DNA from 4 places in the Comamonas sp. 23 genome. Region 1 is predicted to be linked to each of the others. Evidence: predicted binding sites of a transcription regulator. Region 1 holds the regulator's gene; each other region holds the start of a gene.
The links. The regulator LexA, encoded in region 1, represses DNA repair genes until DNA is damaged. The targets are predictions, from matches to a motif close to ACTGTATNNNNATACAGT.

Region 1 (7,669 bases):
CAAACAGATGACCTTGCAAGGCCTGGATGCCTCTCAGGCCGGAGCCCTTCAAGGCGTCACCGCACAGACCGCTCGCAAGTGGCTGGGCCGCTACCTCTCGGGCGGCGAAGCAGCCCTGGCCGATGCTTCCTCCAGGCCCATTTGCTCTCCCAAAGCCATCTGCGAGTCCAAGGCCTTACTCATTGTTGAGCTACGCAAACGCCGCATGCTGCAGTCGCGCATTGCCAGCTACGCAGGCGTCTCGGCGTCCACCGTGAGCCGGGTATTGGCCCGTGCGGGCCTGTCTCGACTCAGCGATCTGCAGCCGTCCGAGCCCGTGGTTCGCTATGAGCACGATGCGCCTGGAGACATGCTGCACATCGATACCAAGAAGCTCGGGCGCATCGTTCGGCCCAGCCACCGCGTCACAGGCAATCGGCGCGATTCGGTCGATGGTGCGGGATGGGAGACACTGTTCGTGGCCATTGACGACCACGCACGCATTGCCTTTACCGCTATGCATCCGGACGAGAAAACGCCGCAAGCCGTCGCCTTTCTGCGCAACGCCGTGGCGTACTACGCGGGGCTTGGAGTGAGCATCAAACGCCTGCTGACCGACAACGGTGCGGCATTCCGCTCAAGGGAGTTCGCTGCGGCCTGCAACGCCTTGGGCGTGCAGCACAAGTTCACCAGGCCGTACCGGCCACAGACCAACGGCAAGGCCGAGCGATTCATCCAATCGGCGCTGCGCGAGTGGGCCTATGGTTGGACATACCAGAATTCAGCTGAGCGAACACAAGCCTTACATCGCTGGCAGCATTACTACAACTGGCACAGGCCTCACAGCGGCATTGGTCGAATTACCCCGATGGCCAGGCTCAAATCTGCAAACAACCTCTTGACAGTTCACACCTAGCCGGCCGCACCTAGCCGGCCGCACCTAGCGGCAATCGGGTCTGCCTGCGGCAAGATGCCGCGCCGGGGACGCTGAGCCCCATGCGCAAACCTTCGGCTAGTCTGGCCCTGTTTGCGGCGTTCAACGCATGCTGGGGGCCAGACTTGATCCCCGCCCTGGGCGGCGGCTTAGACCGCGTGCAGATGTTCCAGCCGCTCCAGGCGCTCGAGCTCGGCACAGATATCGGCCATGCTGCCCGACATGGCCCAGCGCATACCTTTTTGGCGGTGCAGGCTGGCCGGTTGGGCCCAGTACATCTTGATGGGCGCATCATTGGCGGCCTGGGCGCTGCAGCGCTGCACCGACAGGAAGGGGCGGGTGTGGGACTGCGCAGCTGCTGAGAGGCGACGGCGCGCAGCGGGTTTGCGCGGCAGGCGGATGCGGTCGATGGGGCGCTGCACTGGTGCACCATCGGCAGGCGAGTCAACGCGGGGCGTGTCCATGCAGGAGGTATCCGCGCCTGACGTATCCACGCTGGACTGAGCTACCGGGCCATCGAGCAAGCTCAGCTGCTGGGCGGCGCCGCGCTGTACAGCGGCAGAGGACGCGGTGGCAAAGCAGTGCACCTGGGCGGCCAGTTGGCCGTCATTGGCGGCGCCATGGCCGGGGCGGCGGCGGTTGCTGCGCACAATGGCACGCTGGATGGACTGGAACCAGGGCAGGCCGGCGACGAGGGAAAAAGGCGCAAGCGCGCGCAATGCATCTGCTACAAGCATAGGAGACTCCTTGGTATACGGGTAACAGCAGGATTGCGCAGGGCGAGCGCATCCCCCAGGGCTGTGGGCCAAGAGCCCACAACGCCCGCTACCTGGGGTTGCGCAGAAAAGGGAGGGCCGAGGGGGCCGCTAGGCCTAGTTCAGCATCGTGTTGCGGATCAGGCCCACGGCAATGCCTTCGATCTCAAAGGGCTCGCCGGGCTGCACGATGATGGGCAGGTAATCCGGGTTTTCGGCCAGCAGTTCAATGCCGTCCTTGGTGCGCTGGAGGCGCTTGACGGTGACATCATCGCCCAGGCGCGCCACGATGATCTGGCCGTTGCGGGCCTCGCGCGTGGCTTTGACGGCCAGCAGATCGCCATCGATGATGCCGACATCGCGCATCGACATGCCGCGCACCTTGAGCAGGTAATCGGGCTGCTGCTGGAACAGGCCGCCCTCCACGGTATAGGTTTGGTCGACATGCTCTTGCGCCAGGATGGGCGAGCCGGCCGAGACGCGGCCAATCAGCGGCAGGGCCAGCTGGGCGAGCTCTTGCACCACACGGCCCAGGCCGGCCGTGGCATTGGACACGCCTGCCAGCGGCGACGAAAAGCGCGTGCCACGTGCGGCGTTGATAGAGCGCACGGTATCGCTTTGCAGGCGAATCCCCCGGGAGGTGCCGCTGACCAGCTCGATCACGCCCTTGCGGGCCAGCGCCTTGAGATGGTCTTCTGCCGAATTGGCCGATTTGAAGCCCAGTTTGCTGGCAATCTCGGCGCGCGTTGGCGGGGCGCCGGTGCGCGAAATGGCGGTCTGGATCAGGTCCAGAATTTCTTGTTGGCGCGCGGTCAGTTTGGGATGGTCTCGCATAAGATCTCCGTGTGATCTGCGGTGCCGGGCAGAAGCAAAGCCACTGTGCATCCCAACACCTGTATATCAATCCAGTACCTGTATTTTTAACCAGTTTTTTGCAGGAGGCAAGCCTTGCAGCCAAAAATTTTGATCATCGGCACCGGCGGCACCATTGCCGGCATGGCTGATGACGCCGAGAAACCCGGCCAATACCGCGCGGCCCAGCTGTCCATCGCGGCCTTGCTGGCGGGCGTGAGCGGTATTGAGACAGCTGCGGCAGGCCCGCTGGATGCGGTGCAGATAGCGCAAATTGATAGCAAGGACATGAATGACGAGGTCTGGCATGCGCTGCTCAAGCGCTGCGATGCGGCCATGCACGATGAGACCGTGCGTGCTGTTGTTATCACCCACGGAACCGATACGCTCGAAGAGACTGCCTGGTTCCTGCATTGCGCTTTAGGGCGCCTGGCCAAGCCCGTGGTGCTGACCTGTGCCATGCGCCCGGCCAATGCCTTGATGCCCGATGGCCCGCAGAACCTGAAGGACGCCGTGGCCGCCGCTGCGGCGTTGGCTGCGGATGGCCAGCCGCTGCTGCGCGAGGTCGTGGCCGTGACGGGCGGCGGCGAGCTGCACAGCGCGCGCTGGCTGCAAAAGGTGCATCCGCACCGTTTGCTGGCCTTTTCATCGGGCGAGCAGGGGCCCCTGGGCTGGGTGGATGGCGTGACCGTGCGCCTGCGCCAGGGCTATGCCTCGCTGGCACCAGGCGCAGCGGATGGCTACACCGGCAGCCAGTGGCTGGCCGCCTTGCCTGCCCCCGCCAGCCAGCCCTGGCCCTGGGTGGAGATCGTGACCAGCCATGCCGGTATGCGCCCCGGGCTGGTGGACGCCCTGCAGGCCCAGGGCATCGACGGTCTGGTGGTGGCAACCACCGGCAATGGCACCGTGCATCAGGTGCTGCTGGAGGCCATGGCGCGCGCACGCCAGCAAGGTCTGCCGGTATGGCGCAGCAGCCGCTGCAGCGATGGTGTGATCAGCGATGCGGTACTGCCCGGGGTGGCCGATTTGGAAAAGGACTTGGCGGTGGCCTTGACGCCCTACAAATGCCGGGTCAGCTTGCAACTGGCGCTGGCGCAGGTCCAAGCCAAGGCCTAAAGCAGCCGCCACATGCCGGTCTGCTGATGGCATGAGCAGGCATTAAAAAAGCCACTGTCGCAAGACAGTGGCTGTGCGGATAAGTCTGTGCGACTTATCAGGCCTGCAGTGCGGCAATGGCGCGCTGCGTGATCTCTTCGACCGAGCCCATGCCACTGATGGCGCGGTACTTGGGGGCGGCGGCCGGGTCTTGTGCGGCCCAGCTGCCGTAGTAGTCCACCAAGGGGCGGGTCTGGTTGCTGTACACATCCAGGCGCTTCTTGACGGTTTCTTCCTTGTCGTCTTCGCGCTGCACCAGGGGCTCGCCGGTCACATCGTCGAGGCCTTCGGTCTTGGGCGGGTTGAACTTGACGTGGTAGGTACGGCCGGAAGCGGGGTGGCTGCGGCGGCCGCTCATGCGCTCGATGATGGCCTCAAACGGCACATCGATCTCCAGCACATAGTCGAGCTTGACACCGGCGGCCTTCATCGCGTCGGCCTGGGGGATGGTTCGGGGGAAGCCGTCAAACAGGAAGCCATTGGCGCAGTCGGCCTGGGCGATACGTTCCTTGACCAGATTGATGATCAGATCGTCACTGACCAGCTGGCCGGCGTCCATCACGGCCTTGGCTTGCAAGCCCAGCGGCGTGCCAGCCTTGACGGCAGCACGCAGCATGTCGCCGGTGGAAATCTGGGGAATACCGTATTTTTGGCAGATGAAGGCAGCTTGCGTACCTTTGCCGGCGCCGGGTGCTCCCAAAAGAATTAATTTCATGACGGTCCTTGGAGAATAAAAAACTTGCACGGCAAAAGCGGGCACTAAAGCCCGCTTTTACACAAAAAAACTGGGCTTGAGCATATCACGCATCAGGGGATTGTCAGCGAACTGGCACCAATACCGTGTCTCGGCTGCGCGAGACAGGCATGCTGCGCCTTTTAGCTTACGGTGCGCTTGCATCGGTGGCCGTCGCGGTGCAGGGCAGGCACGCGGGTTACATCACCGCGCCCAGCAGCTGGCGCACGCGCACCAGGTCTTCGGGCGTATCGACGCCCGAGCCAGGGATCTGCCGCGTCACATGCACGGCGATGCGGTGGCCATGCCAGATCGCGCGCAGCTGCTCGAGCATCTCGATTTGCTCGGTCGGGGCCTGGCTGAGCGTAGGGAAAGTATGCAAAAACTGGGCGCGGTAGCTGTAGATGCCCATATGGTGCAGCGGCGCAAAACCGGGCGTGCCGGTGGTGCCGGGGTTCTTCCACCAGGCCATATTCACAAAATCACGGCCCCAGGGGATGGGCGCGCGGCTAAAATAGCTGGCCAGGCCCTGTGCATCGAGCACCACCTTGACGACATTGGGGCTGAGCAGCGACTCCAGATCAGCAATCGGGTGCGCGACCGTGCCCATGCTGGCCTCGGGCCGGTCGCTGAGCAGCGCCGCGACCGCATCGATCAGCGCCGGCGCGATCAAGGGCTCGTCGCCTTGCACATTGACCACGATGTCATCGCCGCCCAATTGCAGCACATTGCAGGCCTCGGCCAGGCGGTCGCTGCCACTGGGGTGCTTGGGCGAGGTCATCACCGCTTGCACACCATGCTTTTTGCAGGCGTCGATGATGCGCTCGTCATCTGCAGCCACCACCACGCGCTGGGCGGCGCTCTCCTGCGCGCGCCTGGCCACGCGCACCACCATGGGCAGGCCGGCGATATCGACCAGGGGCTTGTTGGGCAGGCGCGAGGAGGCCATGCGCGAAGGAATCAAGACAGTAAACGGCGCGGGTGCGGATGCCATGGTGCTAAAGGAGAGGAGAGTGAAGCCAACTTAAATTGTAGCGAGGAGGGTGGCCGGCGAGGTGCGGCCGGCTAGGTGCGGCCGGCGAGGTGCGGCCGGCCAGGCGCTGCCAGCGAGGTGTAGCCGACTAGGTGCGGCCGGCCAGGTGCGCCCAGCTAGTCGCCGCCGACCAGGCCCGACAGCCACAAGCCACCTACCCAGGCAGTCGCCGCTGCTGCGGCGCCCGCGCTCAGGGTGCAGGCTTGACAGGCGTATTGGTCTCGTTGCTGCCAAACAGAATGGCCTCGATGGGGCGCAGTTTCTTGGCGTCGATCACCTCGCGCAGCTTGGGCAGGACGGCGACCAGGCCGTCGTAGCCCTGGGCTTTTTCCAGTTGCAGCTGCAGCCGAAAGCCTTTGAGCCCCAGGCCGCTGACCAATTGGCTGGCAGCGGCATAGGCCTTGATATAGCGCTCGCTGTGGTTGCTGATGGCAGCAGTTGCATTGCTGGCTGCGGTCTGCGCGGCAACTGGGGCGGCTGCAGCAGCGGGTGGCGGCGTGGTCGCAGGGTCGGTCAGGTTGTCAATGATGGCACTGGCGCTGGCGGGCAATTGGCCTGCGTCGCTGGGGCGCAAAAGCTCCAGCAGGCCTTGCTGCAGCAGCTGCTTGATGTCTTCGAGCACCTGCAGCTGTCCACCTGCCGAGGGCGCCAGCGCCATCACCTGTTCAATGCTTTTTTGCCCATCAAACATGATGAAGGCCGGTCGCATGCGGTGCGGCAACGAGGGATCCCGGGCGCGCAGCGCCTCCATGCCTTTGTCGGTTTTCTTGAGAATCAGGGTATGCATGGCAATGTGCTGAAAAAAATGGATGCAATCCACAAGGCCTGCCCGGAGGCGCTGTGCCTAAAATTTCAGCAAATTGTGTCTTTTTTTTACAAAACCGCTATTGGGGTTTGCCTGTGCGGACGGCCATGCCGGCCCCGGTGGGGCCGCAACTTCATCAAACCTTAATCTGCCGCAGCTAAAGCGTCGATTTCTTCGTCGCTGAGCGGGCGCGCTTCGCCTTCGAGCATGATGGGCATGCCATCGCGCACCGGGTAGGCCAGGCGCGCGCTGCGCGAGACCAGTTCCTGGCGCTCGCGGTCATAGCGCAGGGGGCCTTTGGTGACGGGGCAAACCAGCAGTTCGAGCAGTTTCGGGTCCATAGCAGCAATCAGTCTTTCTTAACAGGGGGCGATGCGGGCTGGTGCTGGCGCAGCAGTGCATCGGCATGCTGGCCAAAGGCCGGGTCGATGGCGACCTCCAGCGGCACAGCCAGTGCATGGGGGGCAATGCGCCAGAGCTTGTGCGCATCCTTTTCGGTGCACAGCAGCACGGGTGCATCGGGTGCACCTATTGTAGGTGCGCTGGTCGCGGCGATTCCGAGGCTTGCCAGCCAGGCCGGGTCGTCCAGCGGGGCATGGTCGGGCAGTGCATCGCTGCGGGCCAGCTGCAGGCCCTGGGCTTGCAGCATCGCAAAAAACTCCTGCGGATAGGCAATGGCGGCCAGCGCATGCACTGGCCGGCCGCGCAGATCGGCAAGCGCATGGTGGCGGCCATCCTGGCCAACGGCATAGCAGGCCAGGCTGCGCTGCAGCGGCCAGGCCGCTGCACCAGTGGCTGCCAGCTGCTGGGGCGCTGGGCCGGCGTAGAGCGCAATGTCCAGCCGCCTGGGCCAGGGCTCGCGCAGTGGCCCGGCCGGCAGTTGCCAGCCATTGCCAATGCCTTGGGCGTTGAAGACGGCAATCTCCACATCGCGGGCCAGTGCCAGGTGCTGCAGGCCATCGTCGCAGACCAGCACATCGACATCGGGGTGCGCCTGCAGGGCCGCCTGGGCGGCCGTGGCCCGCAGCGCAGCCACATACACCGGCACGCCACTGCGCTGGGCGATCAGCAAGGGCTCATCGCCCACCAGGCGCGGGTCGCTGCCGGGGGTGACGGCTATCGCGTTGGGATTTTTGCTGTTGTCGCGCCCATAGCCGCGCGAGATAACCGCTGGCCGCCAGCCCTGGGCCTGCAAGGCCTGCACCAGGTGCAGGGTCACAGGCGTCTTGCCCGCGCCCCCGGCGATCACATTGCCCACCACCACCACGGGCACCGGCGCGCAGTAGGCCTTGCACAGACCGGTGCGGTAGAGGGCGCGGCGCAGCGCGCCCAGCGCTGCATAGCACCAGGACAGCGGCAGCAGCGCGATGGCCAGCAGGCCTTTGCGCTGCCAGGCATCGGTGATGCGTGCCGAGCGGGGGCG
Region 2 (7,669 bases), 1.3 Mb from region 1:
GGGGCGGGTTGGGGCGGATCTTTGCGGTGATCGCTGTGATCGCTGCCGGGGGCCGCCTCATCGATGTGGGTGTCGCCATCCGAGTCGGCCGCCGGCAAAAAACCAGGGCTGCGGTGCCACCAGCCGCCTTCGATGCGCTGCGGGCCCAGCAGCAGCTGCAAGGGGCCGTGGTAGAGCGGCCGGCTCTGGCTGTCCTGCAGCAGTTGCAGGGGGGTGGGCAGCAAGAAGCTGGGCTGCGCAAGGGGCGGCACATGCAGCGGTGCATGCAGCCGTGAATGGGGCTGTGCAGCGGGCGGGGCGGCCTTGGCCTTGCCGGCTGGCTGCGCGGGCAGCCACTGCACCTGCCACTCGGGGCGGTGGTCGGGCCGCAGCAGCGGGCGCTGCACCTGGTCTTCGCCCAGGCGGGCGGTGATGCGTTCGAGCACCTGCTCCAGGCTTTCGCCATCGGCGGTTTTGTCGGGCAGCAGGCTGGCACTGCGCTCTTGCAACGCTTCGGGGGCATCGGCATGCAGGCGCAGCTCGCCGACAGGGGCTTGCAGCTGCACATGGGCCAGGTGCTCTTGCAGCAGGCGGCACAGGTGCTGCAGATCGCGCGTGGTGCTGGCGGTGTGGATGGTCAGCTCACCGCCATCGCCTACATGGCGGGAGCGCATCGCATCATGGCACCAGCACAGCCGAAAGCTGCGTACGCCCGCCCGCTGCGCCGCCAGCCAGCCGCACAGCTGCAGCAGCAGCTGGCGCGCGCCGTGCATCAGCGCATCGGCCTGGTCGATGCGCATGGGCAGCTCCAGCCGGGCATCAAAGCGGGCGGGCAACTGGATCCAGGGGTAGCGGTCGGGCAGCAGGCCATGGGCCTGGTCAAGGGCTTTCAGGATGTCCGTATCCATGCGCCGGGCCAGCGCGCCCCGGGGCAGCGCATGCACGGCGCCCAGGCTCTGGCAGCCCAGCTGGCTCAGCAGCTCGGCATGGCGGGCCACTGCATCGATGGCCTGCAAGGGCAGGGGCGCCAGCATCTGGGGCAGCGGCTGGCCCATGCCGTGGCGGATGCCGCAGCGCGCCAGCGCAATGGCCGCCAGGCTGGTGGGGGCCCAGCTGATGGCCTGCACGCCCAGCTGCCGGCTCTCGCGCAACAGGCGCCGGGCCAGTTGCTGGCGGCCGCCAAACAGGCGTTCGCTGGCCGAGAGCTCCAGCACCAGGGCATCGCCAAACACACTGTCCGAGGGCACGCAGGCCAGGCGCGGCGTGAACTGCTGCGCCCACAGTGCCAGGCCTTGCATCTGGGCCGTGGGCGTGGCGGGCGCGGCTGGGGTGGCCTCAGTGCTGCAGGCTGGACTGGGGCGCGCGCTGGCGGCGGGGTGGGGGAGTTGGGGCAGCAGGGCGGCCCAGATCGCTGTCATGGTCTGGCAAGAGGATGGCTCGGGTCGAGTTGGTGGAAGGAAGGGTGGCTGGCTGCGGCACGGTGCCGGGCCACAGGCGCGCGGGCAGCACGGCTTGCAGGCTGGGCGGCACGGCGGGCAGCTCCAGCGTGCCCTCGTGCACAGGGCCCCGGCGTTTGAGCAGCTCCAGCTGCAGCGACCAGGGCTGGCTGCTGCGCACCAAGAGGCGCAGTGGCGCCGCCGAGGCCTGGTGCCGGCTGCTCTCGGGCCGGAACACAAACACCAGGCCTTCAAACTGCTGGGCGCTGATCTGCAGGCGGCGTATCTGCTCGGGCTGCACCTGGGGCAGCCAGGCCAGCAGGGCGGCTGCGGCATTGGCCCGGAGCAGCTGCTCCAGCGCCCAGAGCTGGTCTTGCGGGCGGCTGCCGTGGATCCAGACCAGCTGCCCAGGCGCCAGGCCGCTTTGCGCCAGCCCGCTGGCATGGGGCGGCAGCGGCGGGCCCAGTGCGATGACAGGTTTGTGCGCTGGGCACTGCTGCAGGGCCATGCCGGTCAGGCGCCATTCCAAGGTGCCCGCCTGGGGCTGCAGCACCTCCGTCAGGCCCTGGCTGGGCCAGCCTTTGCCAGGCAGCTCGGCATCCAGCGCATCCCACCCAGTGGGGATGCCCGCCATCGGCGCGCGCACCAGGTGGTCGCCGCGCCAGAGCTGGGCGGCCACCGTGGGCGGCAGGGACAGGGCATCGAGTTTAGGCATGGCAAATAACTGTATATATGTACAGTATAAGAGCTTGCGCGGCTGCGATGTGTAACAAGCGACGGGCAAGCAGCGGGCGACTGGGCTGGAAAGTGAGTGTCTGCCTTTCAAAACAACCCATTGCAGCTTTGTTTTGAAGCGGGCAGCCAGCCGGGTAAGATCGCGGTACATGCAAATACCAGAACCCCACGACTCTGCCGACCGCCCCGCGCCGCCGTCTTCTGCCGCCTCTGCGCGGCGTATGGCCGTGGTCGATGGTGTGGCGGTAGACGGCCTGGCGCCGGTGCCGCACCTGGAGCGCAAGGCCGGGGCATTGCTGCTGTTTACCTTGCTGCTGATCCTGGGCTCGGCCTTCTACCTGATGTATGCGCGCGGCGTGTTTGAGCCCAAGCAGTCGCTGATCCTGACGGCCGATGACTCCGAAGGCGTCTCCATTGGGCTGGACATGACCTTCTCCGGCTTTGCGATCGGCAAGGTCAGCAAGATCGAGCTGGCGCCCGATGGCACGGTGCGCATCCATGTGGATGTGCCCGAGAAAGATGCACACTGGCTGCGTAGCAGCAGCGTGTTCACCTTGGTCAAGGGCCTGGTGGGCGGCACGACGATCAAGGCCTACTCGGGCATTCTGGACGACCCGCAGCTGGAGGACGGCGCTGTGCGCGCGGTGCTGTCGGGCGATGCGACGGCCGAGCTACCCCAGCTGATGAGCAATGCCCGCCAGCTGCTGGAGAACCTGAACATGATGACCTCCGCTGGCTCGGCCTTGGGCGGCACCCTGGAGCAGCTGCGTGACCTGAGCACCAAGCTCAACGGCCCCAGCGGCGCGCTGGGCGTGGTCATGGGCGGCGACGCCGAGGCGCGCAAGATATCGCAGACCCTGGACCGCACCAACCAGCTGCTGGCGCGGCTGGACGGCCTGGCCAAGAATGCCGACAAGCAGGTGTTTGGGGCCGATGGCGTGATGCCCGAAGTGCGCGCCACGGTGCAGCAGCTCAATGCCGTGCTGGGCGATGTGCGCGGCAGCCTGAAGAAGGTGGATGCGGTGCTGGTGGAGGCCCAGGCCGTGGGCGCCAATGCAAAGGATGCCACCCACCAGCTGGGTGATTTGCGTGCCGATGTGGAAGCCAACTTGCGCAAGGTGGAAGGCATGCTGACCGAGCTGAACCGCAAATGGCCGTTTGCCAAAAAGGATGCCGAGGTGCGACTGCCATGAGCGCCATGATTGCCATCACCACCCGCCTGGCCGCCGCACTGCTGGCTGCCGCTGTGCTGGGCGGCTGCGCCAGCGGCAAGAAGGCGCCCGACTGGGCGATCAACGAACAAGGCGCTGCCGAGCGCGCGACCGATGCCTACCTGTCGGGCAACAGCCGGGTAGCCGATGCCGAATGGCGGCGTGCACGCGATGAGGTAAGCCGCACGGCCCGGCCCGACTTGCTGGCCCGTCTGGAGCTGGCGCGCTGCGCCGCGCAGGTGGCTGCCTTGGATGCCGCCCCTTGCACAGGCTTTGAGGCCGTGGCCCAGGATGCCGCCGATGCCGAACAGGCCTATGCGCGCTATCTGCAGGGCCAGCTGGCTGCCGGGGATGTGGCGCTGCTGCCCAAGGCCCAGCAGGCGGTGGCGCCGCTGGCGCCTGCGCAGGCAGACGCTGCGCTGGCGGCGATAGAGGACCCGCTCTCGCGCCTGGTCGCTGCCGGGGTGTTGGCGGTGCGCGGGCCGGTGCCGATGGCGGTCGTCACCCAGGCGGTGGACACCGCTTCGGCCCAGGGCTGGCGCCGTGCCGTGATGGCCTGGCTGATCAACCAGCAGCGCCTAGCGCGGGAGCTGGGCGATACGGCGCTTGCCGACCAGGTGCAGCGCCGGCTGGATCTCCTGCAGGCAACGCAGAAATAAGACCGCAGGCGCTCAAGCGCTGCATTCACTCACATTGACTGGCTCGTCGTCGTATCGGGCGCTGGCTCTGGCTGCGTGCCGGGGTAGGGGTGCTCGGGGTTGCCTGGGTAGGGGTGCACCGGCTCGCTTGGGTAGGGATGCTGCGGGTTGCCCGGGTAGGGATGCAAAGGGCTGGGCTCATACGTGCCCGGCTCACCAGGCGCCGGCTGGGGCTGGCCCGGGATAGGGGGCTGGGTATGCGATTGGCTGGGGTCGTAGGGCTGGGGCATGGTCGTTCTCCTGCTGCGGCATAGGCAGCGCATGCAAAAGCCCAGTGTTGCAAGCGCTATGGCTGCGCTGTGTAGGCCTGGGGAGCGCGCAAAGGTACGCGCATCGCCGTTACGCCCTGTGTAAAGCGGAACAAGCGGCAGCAAAGCGTTTTTCTGACAGGCAGCGCCTTGCGCCAGGGCTAGGCTGAAAGCATTGACTCAGCCCTCGGAGAACCCCCATGCGCCATCTGCCCCCTGCAAACCTTGCGCTGGCTACACCACAAGCGCAAAAGCCAGTCCCCACCACCCCCAAGAAGCCCCAGCCCGGTGGTGGAGGCCCGCCTGCCGATGGTGATCCATCGCAGTAACCCCCATCCACCCTGAGCCACCCCGCCTCAACGCAGCACCCAAGGAGATTTGTGATGCCCCAAGGAGATAAATCCGCTTATACCGATAAGCAAAAACGCATGGCCCGCCATATCGAGAAAAGCTACGAGAAAAAAGGCGTGTCGGAAGACGAAGCCGCTGCACGCGCCTGGGCCACGGTGAACAAGGCTACCGGCGGCGGCAAGCGCTCCGGATCGGGCCGGGGCAAGGCCACAGGGCCGGGGTCGCAGCTCGCAGCCGCGCGCTCGGCAGCGGCCAGAAAAGCCGCAGCCAGCCGCAGCCCCGAAGCGCGCTCCGCATCGGCCAAAAAGGCGGCGGCTACCCGCAAGCGCAATGCCGCTGCCAAGAAAAACTGAGGATGTAAAACAGGCCAGCCACCGGGTGGTGTACTGGCCTGTTGCGTTGCCCGTTTAGACGGGTTCCGGATCTTTCACCGGTGGTTCATGCCCAGGTTCCTCGATCGGCAAGGTGCTGTCCGGCGGATCAATGGGCTCGGGCTTGGGCAGATCCGGCGGCGGTGGCGCCACCGGCGGTTGAGGGGGCGTAGTAGGGGTTGGCATGGCGGCCTCCTTTCTGCCTTGTTTGTACTGCGCGCTGCGACGGCCGTATGTCGGACAAGCTTGTCAGCGGGTAAGCGCATGTAGGGCGGTCGAGATTGATGTAGCAGCGGTGTGCCGCTGCGGTATGTCGTTTCATTCTTTTAGAGTTCAAGATCCAAGGAGTTTCAGCATGAGCCCATCCACCAGCAAGTCCAAAAAGAGCGCCAGCAAGAAGCCTGCGGCAGAAAAGCGCTCGGTCGAGGAAGTGGTGGCTGCACAGCAGCGCATCCAGCATGCGCAAAGCCAAAATGACGCTCGGGCCAAGGCGTCCAAAAAAGCCAAGAGCAGCAAGGACGATAAAACCCGTAAAAAGACCGCACCCGGCCCCGGCCACGAGGTACCCACACCGCCGATGCCTGGCAAAAAGCTGGCCAAGCCCGGGCATGAGAAAGCGCTCGATCTGCAACCGCTCTACCTGGCAGACAACTACCGGGGCAGCGGCAAGCTCGAGGGCAAGACGGCGGTCATCACCGGCGGCGACTCGGGCATTGGCCGGGCGGTGGCCGTGCTGTTTGCCCGCGAGGGCGCGAATGTGGCGATCCTCTACCTCAATGAGCACGATGATGCGAAAGAAACCTGCCGCCTGATCGAGGACGAGGGCCAGCAGAGCCTGGCAATCTCCGGCAATGTGCAGGACCCGCAGTTTTGCGACAAGGCCGTCAAGCAGGTGCTGAAAAAATTTGGCGCGCTCAATGTGCTGGTCAACAATGCTGCGTTCCAGCAGCATGCGGCCGACATTGAGGACCTGAACACCGAGCGCCTCGACGAGACCTTTCGCACCAATATCTTTGGCTACTTCCACATGGTCAAGGCCGCCATTCCGTACCTGCAGCGGGGCGATGCGATTGTGAACACCGGCTCCGTTACCGGCCTGCGCGGCAGCAAGCAGCTGCTGGACTACTCTGCGACCAAGGGCGCCATCCATGCGTTTACTAAAGCGCTGGCGCAGAACCTGATGGAGCGGGGCATACGGGTGAATGCGGTGGCCCCGGGCCCGGTGTGGACACCGCTGAACCCGGCCGACAAAAACCCAGAGGACCTGCGCAAGTTTGGCGCTGACACGCAGATGGGCCGGCCCGCCCAGCCCGAGGAGCTGGCGCCCGCCTATGTGTTTTTGGCCTCCCAGGCCTGCTCCAGCTATATCTCCGGCATTGTGTTGCCGGTGACGGGGAGCGTCGGCGAATCCTGAGCGAAGGCTTGCGGATGCAGCGCTTTACATCGATCCCACGGAATGGGGTTGAAATGATAATGATAATTTATTATCATTTTTGCTCTGTTGCTGTTTTGGAGAAGCTCTGCCATGCAAGTCCTGTCCTCGCTCAAAGAAGCCAAGAAGCGCCACCGTGATTGCCAGGTGGTCAAGCGCCGTGGCCGCATCTATGTGATCTGCAAGTCCAACCCGCGCTTCAAGGCGCGCCAGGGTGGGGCCAAGAACAAGCACAAGCGCTGACACCACGCGGGTATCTGCACGTGGTTGGGCAGGCTGGGTGGGTGCTCAGCGGGTGGTGTTGCCGTCCTCGGCCTGGCGGGCCTTGTCGGCCAGAATGTCGAACTCCTTGCGCAGCGCATCCAGCTCGTCTTCGTCCAGCTCTTCCAGTGAAAGCATGCGGTTGCGGGCGGGCTCGATCGCGCGAATGAGCTCATCTAGCTTGATCTGCATGGCCTCAGTATCGCTGTTCTGGGTGGACTGGATCAGGAACACCATCAGGAAGGTAACGATGGTGGTGCCGGTGTTGATCACCAGCTGCCAGGTGTCGTTGAAACCAAAGAATGGGCCGCTGAGGGCCCAGAGCACGATGACCGCCAGGGCACCGACAAAGCAGACGGGGTGGCCGCTGAACTTGGCAACCGAGCGGGCAATTTTGTTGAAAGGGGAATGGTGGGTCTTCACAGGAACTCCTTCGCTCAGGGCTGATGTCCAGCATAGAAGCAAAGGAGGCGGCCAGGTTGCCGCTGCAGATCAAGTGGCTGTAGGAGGGTGGCGGCATTCCTGCTGCAACCATTCGCCAAAGCGCTGGTAGCTTTCCATGTCGCTGCGCCAGGTGGGGGCACAGAGGTAGTAGCCCAGCGGGCTTTCAAAGCGCTGGCCAAAGGGCTCTACCAGCTTGTGCGATGCCAGCGACTCCTGCAGCAGGCAACTGGGCACCAGCGCCACGCCCAAGCCGCCAATAGCGGCCTGGATGATGAGGGTAAAGAGGTTGAAGCCCGGGCCGATGCGTGCGCCTTCATAGGGGCCGGCATAGGCGGTGAACCAGTCGTCCCAGGAGGTGGGCAGCTCGATATGCTGCAGCAGGCTGCACTGCTTGAGGTCGTTGAAGTGCGCAATCGGGTGCTGCTGCAGGTAACTGGGCGAACACACGATGCTGGTCTCGCGCCCGATCAGGTACTGGGCATCGGCAATCGGCCAGTCGCCGT
Region 3 (7,669 bases), 350 kb from region 1:
GGCTGTGCACGAAGCGCATGTGGCCGCCGAAGTCATCGCCGGTGAGCTGCAAGGCAACAAGGAGCTGGCCGCTGCCGCTTTCAATGCCCGCGTGATTCCATCGGTGGCCTATACCGATCCCGAAGTGGCATGGGTGGGTCTGACCGAAGACCAGGCCAAGGCCCAAGGCATCAAGGTCAAGAAGGGCCTGTTCCCCTGGGCTGCCTCGGGCCGCGCCATTGCCAATGGCCGCGACGAAGGCTTTACCAAGCTGCTGTTCGACGACTCGCCCGAAGCCCATGGTCACGGCAAGATCCTGGGCGGCGGCATGGTCGGCACGCACGCCGGCGACATGATCGGCGAGATAGCACTGGCCATCGAGATGGGTGCAGACACTGTGGACATCGGCAAGACCATCCACCCGCACCCGACCTTGGGCGAGAGCATTGGGATGGCGGCCGAAGTGGCCCATGGCACCTGCACCGATGTGCCGCCAGCGCGCAAGTAAGACCAGCCGGTCTTGATCTAATCCGCAAAAGACAGCCTACGGGCTGTCTTTTTTTGCCTGTGCGCCCAGTGTTCAATGCCGTGCAGACCACGGCATGGGTTTACTCATAGTCAAACTCCGCCCGGTACTCATCCGGGTTGATGCCTTCGGCGCGCAGCGGCTCCACCAGGCGAAAGCGCGTGACCTTGGCCGATGCGGTGATATAGCCTTTGATGACCCACTCGCGGGTGACGGGGCTGTGCGCCTCCTGGGCCAGCTGTTCGATGATGCGCGTGGTCTTGCGCCGGGCCAGCATGCGAAAGAACGCCGGTACATGGGCGAGCAGGCGCTGGAGCAGGTGCTCGGCATCGGCGGTCCATTCGCCTTGCTTGGGCAGCTCGGGCACAAAGCCCCATTCGTCTTCTGTCAAGGCGCGCCACAGCACGATGGCATGGCCATCGGCATCGCTCACGCAGGCCATTTCTTCGAGTTCAGGGGTGCGCATCGGCGCATAGCGTGAGGTGCTGCCTGCCGCCAGCAGGCTTTGGTAGGCCTGGGCCACATCGGCCACCTGCAGGCGCAGGCTCGTCTGCGACTCCACCTTGGGCACCTGCAGCAGCCGCAGCAGAGCGCTGCCGGTGTCGATATCGACATAGCCCTCGCCGCTGCGCGCAGCGGCAAAGCCGATCACATCGCGCCAGAGATGCGTGGCCTTTTCCAGATCGCTGCAGGGAAGGACAAGGTGGCTGATTCCAAAAAACATGGCATACGCTGTGAACAATAAGAGCGCCGATGATAGCGGGCTGCGTGCCGTATCGATCAGAACTGATCGATGCGTACATGCGAGGCGCCACCCACTCGCAGTTGTCTTGGTGACAGGCGAGGCGGCCAAGGCGAGTCAGGATGGGCGAAGATTCCCGGCTAGAAAAAGCCTGCGCAGCGCATCGGCACTTTCTGCCACAGCGCCTGCTGCTCTTGAGGAGACCCACCCCATGACCCCCCATGCGTTTGCCACTACCGCCGCATTGGCCATTGCCGCCAGCTTGGCCGCCGCTGCCATGCCAGCAGCCGCTGCCTACCCGGACAAGCCCATCAAACTGATCGTTCCGTTCCCACCGGGTCAGGCCACCGATATCTTTGCCCGCGCGCTCGCCGAGAAACTGGGCCAAAAGCTGGGCCAGCCGCTGGTGGTAGAGAACAAGGCCGGCGCGGGCAGCAATATTGGCTCCGAGCAGGTCGTCCGCAGCGCCGCCGACGGCTATACCTTGTTGGTCGCGGGCAGTGCAATGGCAGTCAACCAGACGCTCTACAAAAAGGTGAACTTCGACCCCCGAGTGGACCTGGTCGGCATCAGCTTGATCGCCAAGGTGCCGCTTGTCTTTCTGGCCAACCCGGCCAGCGGCATCAAGAGCATGAACGACCTGGTGGCCAGGGCGCGGGCCGAGCCGGGCAAGCTGAGCTATGCCAGCGCCGGTATTGGCGGCACCCAGCACTTGAGCGCGGAGATGGTCAAGGCCCGTGCTTCGCTGCAGATCGAACATATTCCCTACAAGGGCAGCGGCCCGGCCCAGGCGTATTTTCTGGGCAACCAGGTGCCGTTGATGGTCGACTCAGTCACAGCCGCGCTGGCCAATATCCAGGCTGGCAAGGCCGTGCCGCTGGGGGTGACGTCAGCCACACGCTCCAGCCAGTTGCCCCAGGTGCCAACGATTGCTGAATCCGGCCTGCCGGAGTTCAAGGGCTTTGAGGCGGTCGGTTGGCTGGGCCTGATGGCCCCCAAGGACACGCCCAAAGCCATCGTCGACAAGCTGAACCAAGAGACGGTGGCCATCCTCAACAGCCCCGAGATGCAGAAGTTCATTCGCGACCGGGGCTCCGAGCCCGCGCCGACCAGTGGCCCGGAGATGGACCGCTTTGTCGCCAGCGAAATTGCCGAATGGGGCAAAGCGGTCAAGCAGTCGGGCGCGACCGTAGAGTAGGGCGTCGCCATCGGCCTCGCCGGCCAGTGCAGGCCGGTTCGCAGTCAGAATCCTTACGGGCTGCCGACCATGTCACCCATGCGTCCCCGTGCCTGGGAGCGCTTTTCTACACTCTTTGTCGCCTATAGACTGAAATGGAGACAAAGAGATGGTGTTGACGCGCAGAAGCATGCTGCAAGCGGGGGCTGCCACGGCAGCTGGTGCATGGATGGGGGCGGGCGCATCGCTGGCCCATGCCAGCAAGACCTTTCCCACCCGGGCGATCAAGCTGGTGGTGGCTTTTCCGGCCGGCGGCCCCACGGATCTGACGATGCGCCAGCTCGCTGAGAACGCCGCCAAGGTGCTGGGCCAGCCGATTGTCGTGGAAAACCGCCCGGGTGCGGCAGGATCTCTGCCCGCTACCCAGTTGCAGAACACCGCAGCGGACGGCTACACCATCGCCCAGCTGCCGATGAGCGTGATGCGCCTGCCCTTTACCACCGGCCTCAAATGGAACCCGGTGGAGGACCTGAGCTACATCATCAATGTCACCGGCTATGCGTTCTGCATGGTGGCCAGCACCCAGTCCGGGCTCAAGAGCTGGCAGGACGTGGTGGCCTGGGCCAAGGCCAATCCTGGCAAGCTCACGCTGGGCAATACCGGCACCTACACCTCGCCCCATGTCACCTCGGCCATCATTGCGCAGCAGCTGGGCCTGGATGTCGTGCATGTACCGTACAAGGGCTCGTCGGAGCTGATGCGCGCCACGATGGCGGGTGAGGTGATGGTCGCGGCCGACACCAGCGCCGTGATCCCCTATGTGGACCAGGGCCGCATGGTCGCCTTGAACGTCTGGACCGAAAAGCGCCTGCCGACCTTGCCCAACACCCCCACCTTGATCGAGCTGGGCCTGCCGACCACGCAGTACTCGCCCTTTGGCCTGGTGGGCCCCAAGGGCATGCCCGCCGATGTGCAAGCGGCCTTGCACAAGGCCTTCAAGGAAGCGATGGAGATGGAAAGCTACCAGGCCATGCTGCAGCGCTTTGAGATGCTGCCCATCTACATGAACAGCGCCGACTACAAAAAGTTTGCCGCCGAGTCCACCGTCAAGGAAAAGGCCGTTCTGGCCAAGCTGGGGCCGCAGGCTTGATGGGGCTGTGATGGCTGTCTGGGGGCAGTTTTCCTGAAGGCTGTATTTATATACAGTATTTGCAGAAAACTACTCCGGTCTGAATAGCGCCGCCATGCGTCCCGGAGGGGCGCGCTCCCAAGGAGGATCACTCCCATCTTGGTGAACGCGAGGAGATTTTGCTAGAATACTGTACATATACACAGTATTTATGCAAACCCTCACCAAACTCCAGATCCTGGCCGATGCCGCCAAATACGATGCCAGCTGCGCGTCGAGCGGCAGCAAGCCCCGCAACTCCCTGGGCCGCAAGGGGATGGGCTCGACCGAGGGCATGGGCATCTGCCACAGCTATACGCCCGATGGCCGCTGCGTGTCACTGCTCAAGATTCTGCTGACCAATTTCTGCATCTACGACTGCCGCTACTGCATCAACCGCAAAAGCTCCAATGTGCAGCGTGCCCGCTTTAGCGCGGCAGAGGTGGTGGGCCTGACCTTGGACTTTTACCGCCGTAACTGCATAGAGGGCCTGTTTTTGTCCAGCGGCATCATCCAGTCGTCGGACTACACGATGGAGCAATTGGTGGAGGTGGCGCGCAGCCTGCGCGAGGACCATGATTTTCGCGGCTATATCCACCTGAAGACGATTCCGGATGCTGCCCCTGAGTTGCTCGCCATGGCAGGCCGCTATGCCGACCGGCTCAGCATCAATATCGAGCTGCCCACCCAGCAGGGCCTGCAGCAGTTGGCGCCCGAGAAGGATGCCGTAGGTATTGCCGCGGCCATGCACCAGGTGGCCGAACATATCGAGCTGGCCCGGCAGCAGACGCAAGACCAGCAGGGCAGCAAGCTGGTATCGCTGCCCCGCCAGCGCCAGGCAGCCCGGGCCGCAGCGCCCAGCTATGCGCCCGCTGGCCAAAGCACACAGATGATAGTGGGCGCCGACAGTGCCAATGACGCCACCATCTTGCGCACCAGCAGCGCGCTCTACACCGGCCAGCGCCTGCGCCGCGTCTACTACTCGGCCTTCAGCCCCATCCCCGATGCATCGTCCGATCTGCCGCTGCAGGCGCCGCCGCTGATCCGCGAGCACCGGCTCTACCAGGCCGATTGGCTGATGCGCTTCTACGGTTTCAGCCCTGCCGAGATCACTGCGCCAGCCGCCGGCGGCATGCTCGATCTGGAGCTGGACCCCAAGCTCGCCTGGGCGCTGTCGCAGCGCCAGCATTTCCCGGTGGACCTGAACCGTGCGGCCAAGGCATGGCTGCTGCGGGTGCCGGGCTTGGGCGTAGGCAGTGTCGAGCGCCTGCTCGCTGCCCGCCGGGTGCGCCGGCTGCGGCTGGCCGATCTGCAGCAGCTGCGCGTTGCCACCAGCAAGGTGCTGCCTTTTGTCGAGTTGGATGACTACCACCCGCCGCTGGCCATGCTCGACAGTCCCAGCTTGCGCCAACAGCTGCTGGCCCAGATGGGGCAGGGCGCGGTGCAGCGCCGGCACAGCGGTATGCAGTTGGCGGCTGCCGCGCAGATGGCGCTGTTTTGAGGAGGCCCGGCATGCAGGCAGAGAACGACAGCTTGACCGTAATGTTGGAAGCACCGGACGACTTTGCCGGCTTTCGCCAAGCGGCGCGGGTATTGCTGGCCCTGGGCGCAGCGCCCGAGGTGGTGCATTGGCGCTGGACGGATGAACTGTCCACCCAGGCCGAGGATGGTGATTTGTTTGCGGATGCTGGGGCAGCCGACGCTGGGGCAGCCCATGCTGCGGCTGCCGGTGCTTGGGTTGCCGATGCGCCGGCCCGCGTTATTACCCCCGATGCGTTGGACCGTTTGACCATTGCACCCGGCCAGCCGGTGCATATCCGCAAACCCCAGCTGGCTGTGCTGCGCCATGCCTGCTGCCACCGCAACCCGGGCCGCTTTATGCTGTGCTACCGCTGGTTGTGGCGGCTGCAGTGCATGCCCAGCCTGGCAGGCGATGCGCTCGATGCCGATTGGCGCGAGATCGAACGCCTGGCCCGTGCGGTGGGGCGAGAGATCCACAAGATGCATGCCTTTGTGCGCTTTCGGCCCGCGCAGGACGAGAAGGGCGCACCGTTGCATGTGGCCTGGTTCGAGCCCGAGCACCACATCGTGCGCGCGGCCTCGGGCTTTTTTAGGGAGCGCTTTAGCAATATGCGCTGGGCGATTCTGACGCCAGGCTGCAGCGTGCTCTGGGACCAGGAATGCCTGCAATGGGGGCCTGGCGCCACGCAAGCCCAGGCACCGGGCCCCGATGCGGGCGAGGCGCTGTGGTTGGCCTATTACCAATCGACCTTCAACCCGGCGCGGCTCAAGGAGCAGGCCATGCTGCGCGAAATGCCGCGCCGCTACTGGAAGAACCTGCCCGAGACGCAGCTGATCAGCGGCCTGGTCGCAGGCGCACGCAGCCGCACCGGGCTGATGCTGGCGGCGCAACCAGCAGCGGAGCGCGCCTGATCAGCCCTGCGGATCTGCAAGATCAGTGCAGCGAAACGTCTTCGCGGCGCACATGGTCATTGGCCGTGCCCGTGGGGCGGCTGGACCAGTAACCGGCCAGCAGCGAGCCAGAGATGTTGTGCCAGACCGAGAAAATGGCGCCCGGCAGCGCGGCCATGGGGCTGAAGAACTTGGCGCCCAGGCTGGCTGCCAGGCCCGAGTTCTGCATGCCCACCTCAATGGCCAGGGTACGGCAGACCGATTTGTCAAAGCCCAGCAGGCGACCGCCCCAGTAGCCACCCAGGTAGCCGATCAGGTTGTGCGCAATGACGCCCGCCAGCACGACGCCGCCGACGGTAGCAATGCGGTCACGGCTCAAGGCCACCACGGTGGAGAGCACCAACAAGATCGCCACCATCGATACGAGCGGCAGCAGGCGCTCTACGCGCTTGATCTGCGCATGCCAGAAATGGTTCAGCAGCAGGCCCAGGCCAATGGGCAGCAGCACGATCTGCGCAATTTCCATCAAAAGCGCGCTGACCGGCACGTCGATCGAGGCCGAGATATACAGGCGCGCGAGCAGCGGCGTGGCCACAATCCCCACCAGGGTCGACAGCGCACTGATCGTCACTGACAGCGCCACATCGCCTTTGGATAGAAAAATCATCACATTCGAAGAGGTGCCACTGGCCACGCTGCCCACCAGCACCATGCCTGCGGTCAGCTCGGGCGGCATGTTCAGCGCCTTGGCAATCAGCCAGGCCGCTAGCGGCATGATGAGGTAGTGCAGGAACAGACCCGCCGCAATCGGGGCCGGGCGCTGCAGCACGCGGCTGAAATCGGCCACGCGCAGGGTCACGCCCATCGCAAACATGATCAGCATCAGCAGCTGGGCAATATGGGGCTTGAAGCCCAGGAAGGCCGAGGGCGCGCTGTAGGCGATCAGCGCCATCACAGCCGCCCAGACGGGGAAAAGACGGGTCAACAAGGCAAGCACGGATATATCCAGACCAAAAACGGGCCCCAGGTTGTGCGGAGGGACAAATCCGGATGCACAGGGGCCAAAAAGCAGGGAGTGGCTGATGCGTGGTCGCGGCTGCGCTGTCACGCTCGTCCGCCGGGCAAGGTGCCCGACCAGGGATAGCGGACCGGGGCAGCAAAAGGGCGGTGAACGCGGCGCTACCGGTGGGTAGCGGGCAGGCGCTGGGAGCTTGTGGCTGGCCGCATCAGAGCCGCGATCATACGGTTACGGCTGCAACTGGTTGGGGCGGGCGGCGGGGTGGCATCACTGCGCAGTCGGATATTGGCGCGCACTGCCTGGCGGTGCTGGGGCAGGTGCGGGCACCGGGCTTGCCAGTGCAGCTTACCGATGGGATGCTGGCATCTTTTGTACCCACCGCATGCTACGTTCCAAATAGCACGCTTGGGCGCCAATGCAGGGCTGGGTGCTCGGCACACCTGCCTGGTAAAAAGAGCGGCTCATGCGGCCTGCATTGTAGGACTGAAGGCTTTTTGTGCCCAGCGCCGGCATGCTGTGGTGGCAATCGGCAGATCATCCAGTAAAGTTGTTGAGATTGGTTAACGATCTGATGCATAAGTGCAACAAGGTGCCTGGGCACCACGCTGGTGCATCCCCTGCCTCGTAGTGCCTGCCATGGTCTGGCT
Region 4 (7,669 bases), 570 kb from region 1:
CCAGGCCGCCGCCACCCGGCCAACCACCCGGCGCCGTGTAAAGAAGGCAGATTTCGCTCGATCAGCGGGGCGGCAGCGTCAACGGGCGCGGATCCCCAGGCGTTACACAAGCAGTGGCACTGCGCGCGCGGTGCCACACCTTTGTCAGAACATTGCCAGCCTGCGCTGCCATGGCTTGCCCATTGTGGTGTCGCTGGCCAGAGACTATCTTGCCTACCACAACAACCCATAACAAACGAAATCTGTGGCTGGACATGACCAAAGGGGCTTGCTGTGCTGCCATCGTCTGGCACCACCTGGCTTTCTACGGCCCGATGTCGGATGTCGCAGCGCAAGTCACCCCCGGCATCATTGACTGGCTGGCGGAATATGCGCGCATTGCCGTGCAGATTTTTCTGGTCATGGGCGGCTTTCTGTCGGCGGCCAGCCTGGCCCCGCAAGGTGTGGCCCGCTTTGGCAGCCCGCTGGCCAAGATCGGCCAGCGCGCGCTGCGCCTGCTCGCGCCTTACTCCGTCGCGCTGTTGCTGGCCGTGCTCATCGCAGCGCTGGTGCGGCCCTGGTTTGCCCACGACTCCGTCCCCGCCGAGCCTACCTGGCAGCAGCTGATCGCCAATGCGCTGATGCTGCAGGACATCAGCGGCGAAGATGCGCTGTCGGCCGGCGTTTGGTACGTGGCGATTGACTTCCAGCTGTTTGCCGCCGTCACCTTGCTGTTTGCATGGAGCCGCCGCTGGGCCCGCCAGTGGCTGGGCCTGCAGCTGGGTCAGTGGGTGGTTCTGGCGCTGACGGCCATGTCGCTCCTGGTGTTCAACCGCCACAGTGAGCTGGACATGTGGTTTGTTTACTTTATCGGTGCCTATGGCATGGGCATGCTGGCCTTCTGGGGCAGCCAAAGCGCCAAGCCCTGGTCCTGGACGGCCTGTCTGCTGGCGCTGGGTCTCGTGTCACTGGAGGTCGATTTCCGCCTGCGCATTGCGGTGGCGCTGTGCGGCGCCGTCGCGCTGCTGTGGCTGATGCGCCTGCCGCACGACAGCCGCCTGGTCGACTGGCTGGGCCGCCAGGCGCCCGTGCGCTGGCTGCAGTCGCTCGGCCAAATGGGCTACTCGGTGTTTCTGGTGCACTTTTCCATCGTGGTGCTGTGCAACGCGGTGGTCTCGCATGTCTGGCCCAGCCAGCCCTGGCTCAACTGGCTGGGCATGGGCCTGGCCTTTGCGCTGTCGCTGCTGGCCGGGCGCGCGCTCTACCTGGGGGTGGAGGCGCGCACGCCCAGCCTGCGCTCTGTGGCTCGCTGGGAGCTGGGCCTGGTCGGCGGCGGTCTGCTGGTGACCCTGGTGGGCGCACGCTTGTCGATGTAAGCACGCCCTTTGCCGGCTCTGGTCTGTTGGCCGCTCAGCGGTGCAGATCGCCAGCGCGCTCGGGCTGGTAGCTGATGCCGGTCACGCGCACGGTCATGGTCTTTCCTCCCACGGAGGGCCAGGCCAACTGGTCGCCAATCGCCAGGCCCAGCAGCGCACTGCCCACCGGTGCAAATACCGAAATCTTGCTGCTGGTGTCGTCCAGGTCCTTGGGGTAGACCAGGGTCAGCTGGAACTGCTTGCCCGATTCGGCAATGTCGAAGTTGACGCTGGAGTTCATCGTCACCACATCCGGCGGAATATCGCTGGGCTCCACGATATCGGCTCGGGCAATCTCGGCCTCCAGATCCGCCTTGCCGGGGAAGGCACTGGCCGGCATGGCCTCCAGCAGCGCTTCAAGGCGGTCCACATCCAGGGATGACAGGATGAGTTGGGGTTTGCGAGACATGAAAACTTCCTCCGGAGTATGTAATCCCCGAATGTAGGCTATGCCCCATTTCGCACCAAAACGGTGCGAATAGCCCTGGTGCAGGCGGCGCTTGCAGAGGCTGCCGGGATGGCGGACAATGCATGAAATACTGTATATAAAAACAGTCATAATCCGTTAGTATGCCTGCCCGCCATCCCTCCACCCACACCGTTGACTCTGCCCCGTTTGAAGACGCACAGACCCTGCACCGCTGCGCGGACGAGCTGGATGGGCCTGTGCCGGTGCGTGTGCCACTGCCGGTGGCCCGCAAGGGGCGCGGCGCGGTTGGCACGCCCCGCCACCGTTTTGCCAGCGATGTGCGGGAATGGGCCGACGATGGCTGGACCCCAGCAGCTGCTCAAGCGGCCGTCGGCGCTGATCCAGAATTGGATCTGGAAGAAGGCGCCTGGTGGCAGCAGGACGCCGAGAGCCTGCCGACCCAGGTGCACGCGGAGCGGGCGCGCAGCGCGATCCAGAAAAACGACTCACCCGATATCTTCTTTGATCACTCGGTCAACCCCTACCGGGGCTGCGAGCATGGCTGCATCTACTGCTATGCCAGGCCGTACCACAGCTACCTGAACCTCTCGCCGGGGCTGGATTTTGAAACCCAGCTGTTTGCCAAGACCAATATTGCCCAGGTGCTCAAGGCCGAGATCAGCCGCCCGCGCTACCAGCCGGCCTCGCTCAATATCGGCTCGGCCACCGATTGCTACCAGCCCATCGAGCGGGAGCTGGGCCTGACGCGGCAGCTGATCGAGGTGCTCAGTGAGGCCGAGCATCCTTTTTCACTGATCACCAAGAGCAGTGCGGTGGAGCGCGATATCGACCTGATCGCCGCTGCAGCGCGCAAGAATGCGGCGGCCGTCTACATCACGATCACCAGCCTGGACCCACAGCTGACCCGCCTGCTCGAGCCCCGGGCTGCGGCGCCGCACCGGCGGCTGCGCACCATACGCCAACTGGCGGAGGCCGGCATTCCGGTCGGGGTGAGCGTCGCACCCCATATTCCGTTTTTGACCGAGGACATGGAAGAGGTACTGGCGGCCGCGCGCGAGGCCGGCGCCACCACGGCCTTCTACACCGTGCTGCGCCTGCCTTGGGAGCTCAACGGCGTGTTCCAGCAGTGGCTGCAGGCCCATTACCCGCAGCGCGCAGCCCGGGTAATGCAGCGGGTGCGCGACCTGCACCAGATCAGCGAGGCCGACCGGCTGCGCGGCAAGAGCTATGACAGCCAGTCGTTCAGCCGCATGAAAGGCCAGGGCCTGTGGGCCGACCTGGTGCGCCAGCGCTTTGTGCGGGCCTGCGCGCAGCTGGGCTATGGGCGCGAGCGGCAAGAGATGGATTGGCGCGGTTTTGAGGCCTGGCGCGCCCAGCAGCTGCAGCAGACAGTGCGCCAGGCGGGCGCCGCGCAGGCGCCGCACCCGGGGCAGGGCACGCTGTTTTAGCCGCGCTTGCGTGCAGCAGCGACCGTGGTCGGCGGCTGCGCTGCAACGGTTGCTGGAGCAGAGGCAGACGCCAGGTGCGCCAAAGTGGCGGGCGGTGCAGAGCGGCCCTTGCAGCTGGCAAAAATATCCAGATCGGGCTGGTGCAGCGCGGTCTGCACATCGGTGAGGCCCAGCATCGAGTGGAACAGGTTGTCGTGGCTGATGCGGGCAGTGCCCACGGCCTGCTGCAGGCAGCTGGTGCTGATGCCCATGCGTTGCTGCATCGCGGGCGAGAGCCAGGTGATCCAGGGCACATGCTTTTGGACATCGGGTGCGACGGAGTAGGGCAGGCCGTGCAGGTAGATGTTGTTCTCGCCCAGCGATTCGCCATGGTCGGCCACATACATCATCGCCGTGGGCTGGCGCTGGCCCTTGCTGGCGAGCCAGTCGATCAGGCTGCCGAGCATGCGGTCGGTGGCAACGACGCTGTTGTCATAGGCATTGATCAGCGATGCGCGGTCGCAGGACTGTAGGTTGACGTTGTTGCACTCGGGGCTGAAGCGCTTGTCCTGGCCCAGCGAACGCTTGAAATAGGCCGGGCCATGGCTGCCCATCTGGTGCAGCACCACCACCACGCCTTTGGCGCGTTGCTCGGCGGGCAGCGCATTGATGCGTTCATCGAGGCCTTCGAGCAGGGCCATGTCCACGCATTCGCCGTCCTGGCACAGCGCCTTACGGGCCGCGGCGGGCAGGTCCGTCTCGGTATTGGCGTTGTGCACGCGGGCGCAAACGCCCTTGCAGCCCGATTGGTTCTCGACCCAGAGCACAGCCAGGCCGGCGCGCTGCAAGACATCGAGCAGGTTTTCATAGGATTTGTTGCTGTCCTGGCTGCTGCGCCCCAGGTGGGAGAACATGCAGGGCACCGACACGGCGGTGCTGGTGCCGCAGGACCAGGCGTTGGTGGCGATGGCGAGGTCCTGGCGGGCGGACAGCAAAGGCGTCGTGGGACGCTCATAGCCATTGGTCGCAAAATTGCCGGCGCGGCCGGTCTCGCCGACGACCAGCGCATAGATCGGGAAGCTGGTCTGGCCAGCATAGCTGGCACCCAGCTTGGCATCTTCGCCAATCGGGTACAGCGTGGTGTCGCGGTGGTGAATTTGCTGGGCCACCAGGTTGCCTGCGGCGTAGACGGTGGACAGCGGGTTCATCATGTAGCGCAGGTTGGTGTGGTTACGCATGGCTGACGAGATGGGGCGAAAACCCGCCACCACCACGACGGCCATGGCCAGGACCGCCAGCAGCACCATGCCCAGCTGCTGGAGCACTGGGCGCCAGCCCTTGCGGTGGGGCAGGGTCTGGCGCCAGATCCACCAGGTGGGGGGAATAGCGATGGCGCCCACGGTGACCACCAAGCTCCAGTGCAGCAGGTCGGCCGCTTCCTTCACATCGGTTTGCAGCACATTGACGAGCATCGAGGCATCGATGGCAATGCCGTAGTTCAGCATGAAGCAGGCAGCAAACGCGGCGATCCAGCACAGCGCGATCATCACCGGTTTGGCGGCGCGGCCCCAGCTGAGCAGGTTCAAGAGGGCCCAGCAAGCGCAGGCAATGGCCAGGCCCAGGCTCAGGCCCAGCACCCACTGCTGGGCGCTGCTCAGGCCGTCTGCCTGCGAGAGGGCCTTCCACAAGGCCAGATTGCCCACGCTGGCCAGCCACAGGCTGACGACCAGGCTCCACAGCCACACGGGACGTGCGGGCGGGCTACTGCTGGTTGTGGCCAGGTCGGCGCTGAAGGGCAACGCGGCCGAGTGGGGCGGAAACGCCGCGGTGTCGGCGGCCTTGCCTGTGGGGGTGATAAACCGGGCAAAGAAATTCATCCCGCCATGGTCGGCTGGCTAGCTTAACAAGTGATTAATAGGACCAGCGCCATAAAAAAACCCGCCGAAGCGGGTTTTTGGAGAGGGTCTGGTGCAGGGCCAGGCAGCGCCTGGCCGGTGCTATCAGCGCTTGGCGATAGGTTGCACGTCGCGGACCACCGAGCCAGTGTAGAGCTGGCGTGGACGGCCAATCTTGTACTCGGGATCGGCCATTTGCTCGTTGAGCTGGGCGATCCAGCCGACGGTGCGGGCCAGCGCGAAGATGCCGGTGAACAGCTTCACAGGGATGCCGATGGCGCGTTGCACGATGCCCGAATAGAAGTCCACGTTCGGGTACAGCTTGCGCGAGACGAAGTAGTCGTCTTCCAGAGCGATCTTCTCGACTTGCTTGGCCAGTGCGAACAGCGGATCGTTTTCCAGGCCCAGCTCGGCCAGGATCTCGTTGCAGGTTTCCTGCATCAGCTTGGCGCGTGGGTCGTAGTTCTTGTAGACGCGGTGGCCAAAGCCCATCAGCTTGACGCCGCTGGACTTGTCCTTGACCTGCTCCATGAACTCGCCGACCTTGGCGATGCCGCCGTTGGCCTGGATGTTTTCCAGCATGTTCAGACAGGCTTCGTTAGCGCCGCCGTGGGCAGGGCCCCACAGACAGGCAACGCCGGCGGAGATGGCCGCAAACGGGTTGGTGCCCGAGGAGCCGCACAGGCGCACGGTCGAGGTCGACGCGTTTTGCTCGTGGTCTGCGTGCAGGATGAAGATGCGGTCGAGCGCGCGCTCTACCACCGGGTTCACCACATACTCTTCACAGGGGTTGCCGAACATCATGCGCATGAAGTTGCCTGCATAGGACAGGTCATTCTTCGGGTACATGTAAGGCTGGCCCGTGCCGTACTTGTAGGCCATGGCCACCAGGGTTGGCAGCTTGGCGATCAAGCGGATCGCAGCGATGTTGCGGTGCTCGGGGTTGGTGATGTCGGTGCTGTCGTGGTAGAAGGCCGACATGCCACCCACCAGACCCGTCAGAACGGCCATGGGGTGCGCATCGCGGCGGAAACCACGCAGGAAGAACTGCATCTGCTCGTTGACCATGGTGTGCTTGGTCACCGTGTCTTCGAACTCGGCCTTCTGCGTGGCATTGGGCAGCTCGCCGTACAGCAGCAGGTAGCAGGTTTCGAGGTAGTTGCAGTTCTTGGCCAGTTGCTCGATCGGGTAGCCGCGGTACAGCAGCTCGCCCTTGTCACCATCGATATAGGTGATGGCCGACTGGCAGGCAGCCGTCGAGAGGAAACCGGGGTCGTACGTGAACATGCCGGTCTGCGCGTACAGCTTGCGGATGTCGATGACATCCGGGCCGATCGAGCCCTGGTAAACCGGAAGGTCTACGCTTGCTGCGCCGTTGCTAAACGATAGCGTGGCTTTGTTGTCTGCTAGTTTCATAAAACTGGTTCCTTCTCGAGTTAGTCCGCAAGAGATGCACGTGGTTTTCGGCTGCGCAGCATCTCCAGCACTTCATGAACATCTGGCGTGTCGAGGTCGCCTGTTGGTTCCTTGCGCTTGAGCATCAAGTCCAGCAGGTCGTTGTCCGACAGGTTCATCAAAGTGGTCAGCCCTTGCGCCTGGCGGACATTCAGGCTTGCTCCGTATGTGCGGAAGAACTGCTCGACGAAGATGTCGTTCTCCACCAGGCCTCGGCGGCTACGCCAGCGCAGCAGATCGCGCGCACGTTCATCCAGCAGTTCGTTTTCCATCATTGCTCAATCTGGTTCTTACACCGCACGGCGAACCATCAATTCCTTGATCTTGCCAATCGCCTTGGTGGGGTTGAGGTGCTTGGGGCACACGTCCACGCAGTTCATGATGGTGTGGCAACGGAACAGACGGTAGGGGTCTTCCAGGTTGTCCAGGCGCTCACCGGTGTGGTCATCGCGGCTGTCGGCGATGAAGCGGTAGGCCTGCAGCAAACCGGCGGGGCCCACGAACTTGTCGGGGTTCCACCAGAACGAGGGGCAGCTGGTCGAGCAACTGGCGCACAGAATGCACTCGTACAGGCCGTTGAGCTCTTCGCGCTCTTCGGGCGACTGCAGGCGCTCCTTCTCGTTGGCGACAAAGCTGTCGGCCATCAGGTAGGGCTTGATCGAGTGGTACTGCTTGAAGAACTGGGTCATGTCCACGATCAGGTCGCGGATCACGGGCAGACCGGGCAGGGGCTTCAAGACGATGTCACCCTTGAGGGTGTTCATGTTCGTCAGGCACGCCAGACCGTTCTTGCCGTTGATGTTCATCGCGTCCGAGCCGCACACGCCTTCGCGGCAGGAGCGGCGGAACGAGATCGATGGGTCGAGCTCCTTGAGCTTGACCAGGGCGTCCAGCAGCATGCGCTCATGACCGTCGAGCTCCACCTCCACCGTCTGCATGTAGGGCTTGGCATCTTTATCGGGATCGTAGCGATAGATTTTGAAAGTACGCTTCATTTTGGGATGTTCTTTCGTGGGCTGCGTGGATTTAGAAGGTACGGACCTTGGGCGGTACCGACGGCACGGTCAG

Region 2: a site for LexA is predicted at 2,139-2,156, ahead of imuA (translesion DNA synthesis-associated protein ImuA). Genes of this name have one in related genera too.
Region 3: a site for LexA is predicted at 3,614-3,631, ahead of ACPEE1_RS12340 (putative DNA modification/repair radical SAM protein). Genes of this name have one in related genera too.
Region 4: a site for LexA is predicted at 1,933-1,950, ahead of ACPEE1_RS16695 (PA0069 family radical SAM protein). Genes of this name have one in related genera too.

Annotation. Positions count from the first base shown of each region.
Region 1 covers NZ_CP187127.1:3,099,418-3,107,086, reverse strand. The annotation lists gene ACPEE1_RS14040 (IS481 family transposase) at 1-895, shown strand, start outside; gene ACPEE1_RS14035 (hypothetical protein) at 1,063-1,650, opposite strand; gene lexA (transcriptional repressor LexA) at 1,786-2,502, opposite strand; gene ACPEE1_RS14025 (asparaginase) at 2,617-3,636, shown strand; gene adk (adenylate kinase) at 3,734-4,390, opposite strand; gene kdsB (3-deoxy-manno-octulosonate cytidylyltransferase) at 4,608-5,402, opposite strand; gene ACPEE1_RS14010 (hypothetical protein) at 5,632-6,228, opposite strand; gene ACPEE1_RS14005 (Trm112 family protein) at 6,390-6,587, opposite strand; gene lpxK (tetraacyldisaccharide 4'-kinase) at 6,596-7,669, opposite strand, start outside.
Region 2 covers NZ_CP187127.1:1,794,381-1,802,049, forward strand. The annotation lists gene ACPEE1_RS08055 (Y-family DNA polymerase) at 1-1,397, opposite strand, end outside; gene imuA (translesion DNA synthesis-associated protein ImuA) at 1,315-2,130, opposite strand; gene ACPEE1_RS08065 (MlaD family protein) at 2,300-3,343, shown strand; gene ACPEE1_RS08070 (hypothetical protein) at 3,340-4,020, shown strand; gene ACPEE1_RS08075 (hypothetical protein) at 4,050-4,289, opposite strand; gene ACPEE1_RS08080 (hypothetical protein) at 4,508-4,636, shown strand; gene ACPEE1_RS08085 (plasmid stabilization protein) at 4,691-5,011, shown strand; gene ACPEE1_RS08090 (hypothetical protein) at 5,066-5,215, opposite strand; gene ACPEE1_RS08095 (SDR family oxidoreductase) at 5,385-6,443, shown strand; gene ykgO (type B 50S ribosomal protein L36) at 6,555-6,704, shown strand; gene ACPEE1_RS08105 (low affinity iron permease family protein) at 6,750-7,145, opposite strand; gene ACPEE1_RS08110 (LysR substrate-binding domain-containing protein) at 7,215-7,669, opposite strand, start outside.
Region 3 covers NZ_CP187127.1:2,746,141-2,753,809, forward strand. The annotation lists gene lpdA (dihydrolipoyl dehydrogenase) at 1-487, shown strand, start outside; gene ACPEE1_RS12325 (VOC family protein) at 588-1,229, opposite strand; gene ACPEE1_RS12330 (tripartite tricarboxylate transporter substrate binding protein) at 1,525-2,445, shown strand; gene ACPEE1_RS12335 (tripartite tricarboxylate transporter substrate binding protein) at 2,594-3,574, shown strand; gene ACPEE1_RS12340 (putative DNA modification/repair radical SAM protein) at 3,765-5,093, shown strand; gene ACPEE1_RS12345 (TIGR03915 family putative DNA repair protein) at 5,105-6,025, shown strand; gene panS (ketopantoate/pantoate/pantothenate transporter PanS) at 6,048-7,001, opposite strand.
Region 4 covers NZ_CP187127.1:3,673,772-3,681,440, reverse strand. The annotation lists gene ACPEE1_RS16705 (acyltransferase family protein) at 171-1,355, shown strand; gene rnk (nucleoside diphosphate kinase regulator) at 1,390-1,803, opposite strand; gene ACPEE1_RS16695 (PA0069 family radical SAM protein) at 2,079-3,272, shown strand; gene ACPEE1_RS16690 (phosphoethanolamine transferase) at 3,269-5,128, opposite strand; gene ACPEE1_RS16685 (citrate synthase) at 5,252-6,562, opposite strand; gene ACPEE1_RS16680 (succinate dehydrogenase assembly factor 2) at 6,583-6,876, opposite strand; gene ACPEE1_RS16675 (succinate dehydrogenase iron-sulfur subunit) at 6,892-7,596, opposite strand; gene sdhA (succinate dehydrogenase flavoprotein subunit) at 7,628-7,669, opposite strand, start outside.